DNA from 2 places in the Nocardioides sp. ChNu-99 genome. Region 2 is predicted to be linked to the other one. Evidence: riboswitches for the same ligand, from Rfam matches in the RefSeq annotation. Region 2 holds a riboswitch; the other holds the start of a gene.
What was found. Region 2 has a riboswitch for thiamine pyrophosphate ahead of KK617_RS12635 (thiamine phosphate synthase). Riboswitches for the same ligand answer to the same signal wherever they lie in the genome.

Region 1: linked by a shared signal. The riboswitch ahead of KK617_RS08820 (thiamine ABC transporter substrate-binding protein) and the one ahead of KK617_RS12635 (thiamine phosphate synthase) in region 2 are both predicted to bind thiamine pyrophosphate.

What each region holds. Positions count from the first base shown of each region.
Region 1 covers NZ_JAHWBL010000020.1:25,554-27,737, reverse strand. Annotated here, with positions in the region: gene KK617_RS08825 (ABC transporter permease subunit) at 1-45, opposite strand, end outside; gene KK617_RS08820 (thiamine ABC transporter substrate-binding protein) at 91-1,164, opposite strand; TPP riboswitch at 1,154-1,260, opposite strand; gene KK617_RS08815 (GNAT family N-acetyltransferase) at 1,352-1,825, shown strand; gene KK617_RS08810 (MBL fold metallo-hydrolase) at 1,810-2,184, opposite strand, start outside.
Region 2 covers NZ_JAHWBL010000036.1:19,356-21,539, reverse strand. Annotated here, with positions in the region: gene KK617_RS12640 (fumarate hydratase) at 1-794, opposite strand, end outside; TPP riboswitch at 922-1,032, shown strand; gene KK617_RS12635 (thiamine phosphate synthase) at 1,030-1,662, shown strand; gene KK617_RS12630 (FAD-dependent oxidoreductase) at 1,662-2,184, shown strand, end outside.

The DNA of each region.
Region 1 (2,184 bases), on a different contig from region 2:
GGACAGCGGCAGCGCCGCCAGCGCCAGCAGGCGCAGCGCCCTCACGCGACGGCCCCCGCGCCCGTCACCGACCCGCCTCCGCGCCCGACCTCACCCCGCGGCGAGGTCGCGCCACCGGGCGATCCACTCCTCGCGGCCGGCGGCGACGACGTCCGCCTCGAGCTGGTACGGCGCGGTGGGCCGCTCCGCGAAGCTCGCCCAGTCGGCGGGCAGCTCGGCGTCGTCGGCGACGGGGAAGACGTACATGCTCTCCGGCAGCGCCGCCTGCACCTCGGGCGAGAGCAGCCAGTCGACGAGCTCGCGACCGACGTCCTCGTGGTCGGCGCCGCGCAGCACGCCGGCGTACTCGACCTGCGTGTAGCAGGTGTCGAGCAGCGCGCGGGTGGTCGTCGCCGAGCCGTCCTCGGTGAGGGTGAAGGCCGGCGAGGAGTCGTAGGAGACGACGATCGGGCGCGTCGGGTTCTCGCCGGCGGCCGTGAAGTCGCCGTAGTAGGCGTCGGTCCAGCCGTCGACCACGAGGGCGTCGTTGGCGAGCAGTCGCTCCCAGTAGCCCTCCCAGCCGTCCTCGCCGAACTCGGCGACGGTGGCGAGGAGGAACGCCAGGCCCGGGCTCGAGTCGACGGGGCCGGGGGTGACGAACAGGCCCGCGTACGCCGGGTCGGCCAGGTCCTCGAGGGTCTTCGGCTCCGGGATGCCCTGCTCGGCGAACCAGGCCGTGTCGACGTTGACGCAGACGTTGCCGGTGTCGACGGGCACGAGCCGGTTCTCGCCCTCGAGGGCGAAGGCGTCGGCGCCGGCCGGCAGCTCCCCGTCGTACGGCAGGAGGGCGTCGGCCTCCAGCACGCGGCTCGCGAACGTGTTGTCGACACCGAAGACGACGTCGGCGCCCGCGTCGTCCGGGTTGAGGCTGACCTCGGTCACGACGGCACCGGCGTCACCGGGCTGGCGCACGACGAGGTCGACGTCGTGATCGGCCTCGAAGTCCTCGACGAGCGCGTCGGGCAGGACGAACGAGGAGTGGGTGAGCAGGACGACCTCCCCGCGCCCGTCGGAGGCCTCGTCGTCCCCGCCGCCCACGAGCGAGCAGGACGCCAGGGGCGCGAGGAGGGTGGTGGCGAGGACCGCGAGGCCCGAGCGTCGGACGGCATGGCGCGACGGCAACATGATGACTCCCTTCGCCGGTGCTAACCGGAGCAGGTTCGAGGGTCTGCGGCGGATCCGCACTCTCAGCGCCCGTGAGGCGCTCCCCTGTCGTGTGCCCGACACCCTACGTCGCGCCTCCCCCGCCCCGGCCCGGGGGCTCGGGCCGCCCGGGGCCGCCCGGTGCCGCACGGTGTGGGAGCGTGCCGCCGTGACCGTGCTGCGCCTCGCGTTCGACGACCTCCCCCCGCGCCTGGCCTACGAGGTCTGGCGCCTGCGCCAGGACGTGTTCGTGGTCGAGCAGGACTGCCCCTACCCCGACCTCGACGGCCGCGACGTCGAGCCGGGCACCGTCCACCTGCTGCTCGTCGAGGACGACGTGCTCCTCGGCTACGTGCGGGTGCTCGACGACGGCGACCGGGCGCGCGTCGGCCGGGTCGTCCTGCGGGGTACGGCGCGGGGTCGCGGCCTCGCCGACCCGCTGATGACCGCCGCGCTGGAGGTGGTCGGCGAGCGCCCCTCGCACCTCGACGCGCAGGCGCCGCTGGCGGGCTGGTACGCCCGGTTCGGCTACGCGGTCACCGGCCCGGAGTTCCTCGAGGACGGCATCCCGCACGTGCCGATGGAGCGCCCGGGCACGGGCGGCGGCCCGGGCGGTACGCCGGGGGCTCAGGCGAGCGTGTAGCGCGCCGGCTCGCCCGTCACGCGGTCCGTCCCGGGGCCGGTCGCGGGGGCGGGGGCGCGCCGTACCGACGCCTCGCCGCGGGCCACGAGCACCTCGAGGTGCGCGCGGGTCTCCATCACCGCGAGCGCTCCGTTGAACGGGTCGAGGCTGGCGAAGGCGTGCGCGCGGCGGGTCCACGGCAGGTGCGCGGCGACGTCGCGGGCGGTGAGCCCCTCGGTGCCGGCGGCCTCCAGCGGGGCACGGCTGAGCGACAGCCGCTGCTCGTGGTGCTCCAGCAGCTCGTCGACCCGGGCGTGCGCGGAGGCGGTCACCGGCCCGTGGGCGGGCAGCAGGCGCAGGTCCGGCAGGGCCCGGACCTT
Region 2 (2,184 bases):
ATCGAGCCCTCGGTGGGCAGCGCGTCGAGGTAGTGCGCGCTCGCGTACTTGGCGGTCTTGAGCGCGAACTCCGCGCTCGTGCCGCCGATGACGACCGCGAGGTGGTACGGCGGGCACGCCGCCGTGCCCAGGCTGCGGATCTTCTCGTCGAGGAACTCCAGCAGCCGCTTCGGGTTGAGGATCGCCTTCGTCTCCTGGAACAGGAACGACTTGTTGGCGCTGCCGCCGCCCTTGGCCATGAAGAGGAACTTGTACTCCGGCTTCCCGGACGTCTGCGGGGTCGAGTAGATCTCGACCTGCGCCGGCAGGTTCGTGCCGGTGTTCTTCTCGTCGTACGTCGTCAGCGGCGCGAGCTGGGAGTAGCGCAGGTTGAGGCGGGTGTACGCGTCGTACACGCCCGCGCTGATCGCCTCGCCGTCGTCGGCCCCGGTGAGCACGCCCTCCGACTTCTTGCCCATGACGATCGCCGTGCCCGTGTCCTGGCACATCGGCAGCACGCCGCCGGCGGAGATGTTGACGTTCTTCAGCAGGTCGAGCGCCACGAACCGGTCGTTGCCGCTGGCCTCGGGGTCGTCGATGATCCGGCGCAGCTGCGCCAGGTGGGCGGGGCGCAGGTAGTGCGCGATGTCGTGCATCGCCTCGCGGGTGAGCGTGCGGATCGCCTCGGGCGCGACCTCGAGGAACGTGCGCCCGCCGGCCTCGAAGCTCGAGACGCCCTCGGTCGTCACCAGCCGGTACGGCGTGGCGTCGGGCCCCAGGGGCAGCAGGTCGGAGTAGCGGAAGTCGTCGCCCAGCGGTGCGCTCACGGACACGCACCGTAGACGGGGGTCACACCCGCGGGCCGCAGCGGGTCCCCTTCCCCTCGCCGGGCTGGCGCCGCAGGGCGGGGTTGCGGTCGTCGCGACGACGAGTACGGTGGGCGGCATCCACCACGGGAGTCCACGGCAGTGGGCTGAGATGGGGCTGAGACCGCCCCGACCGTCGAACCTGATCCGGGTCATGCCGGCGCAGGAAGTGAGGAGCGTTCTCGTGCCTGCTGTCACCAGCGGCGCGGCCACCGGTGTGCCGCGCCTGTTCTGCCTCGTCGACCTCCACGACGACCTCGCGCTGCTGCCGGCGCTCGCCGCACGGGGGGTGGACGGCTTCCAGGTGCGGGCGAAGACCGCCACGACCGCCGCGCTGGTCGACCTGACCCACCGCGCGGTCGCGGCCGTGCGCCCCCACGGTGCCCGGGTCGTGGTGAACGACCGCCTCGACGTGGCGCTGGCGGCGTCCCCCGACGGGGTGCACCTCGGCGCGGACGACCTCCCCGTGCCCGCCGCGCGCCGCATCGCCGCCGCGCTCGACCTCCCGGGCTTCCTCGTGGGGGCCACCTGCCGCGACCGCCCGGCGGTCGCGGCGGCGGCGGCCGCCGGCGCCGACTACGCGGGGTTCGGTCCCGTGGCGCCCTCGGCGTCGAAGGCCGGGCTGCCGGCCCCCCGCGGCGTCGACGGGCTCGCCGCGGCGGTGGGCCCCCTGCCGCTCGTCGCGATCGGTGGCATGACGCCCGCCCTCGCCGCGGACGCCTGGGCCGCCGGCGCCCACGGCGTCGCCGTCATCGGGGCGATCTGGCGACAACCCGACCCCCTGGCCGCAGCGGAGGACCTCCTGGCCGCCCGCTGATGGCGCGGGTGCTCGTGCGGGGCGCCGGCATCGTCGGCCTCGCCGTCGCCGAGGAGCTGCAGCGCCGCGGTCACGTGGTGCTGGTGGTCGACCCGGCACCGGGCTCCGGCGCCTCCCACGCGGCCGCCGGCATGCTCGCGCCCGGCAGCGAGGTCTGGTGGGGCGAGGAGGGGCTGCTCGCCCTGACCCTGCGCAGCGCCGCGCTGTGGCCGGCGTACGCGGCCCGTCTCGGCGTCCCGCTCCACCGCGCCGGCACGCTGCTCGTCGGCCACGACCGCGGCGACCTGCAGGACGTGGAGCGCCAGGTCGCCCTCCTGCGCTCGCTGGGCGGGACCGCCACGCTCCTCGACCGTGCCGCGCTGCGCCGTGCGGAGCCCTCGCTCGGGCGGGTCGCCGGCGGCGCCCTGCTGCCCGACGACCGGGCCGGGGACCCGCGGCGGGTGGTCGCGGCCCTGCGCGCGCGGGTGCGGGTCGAGCCCGCCGCGACGGGGTGGGACCACGACGTCGCGGTGGTGGCGACCG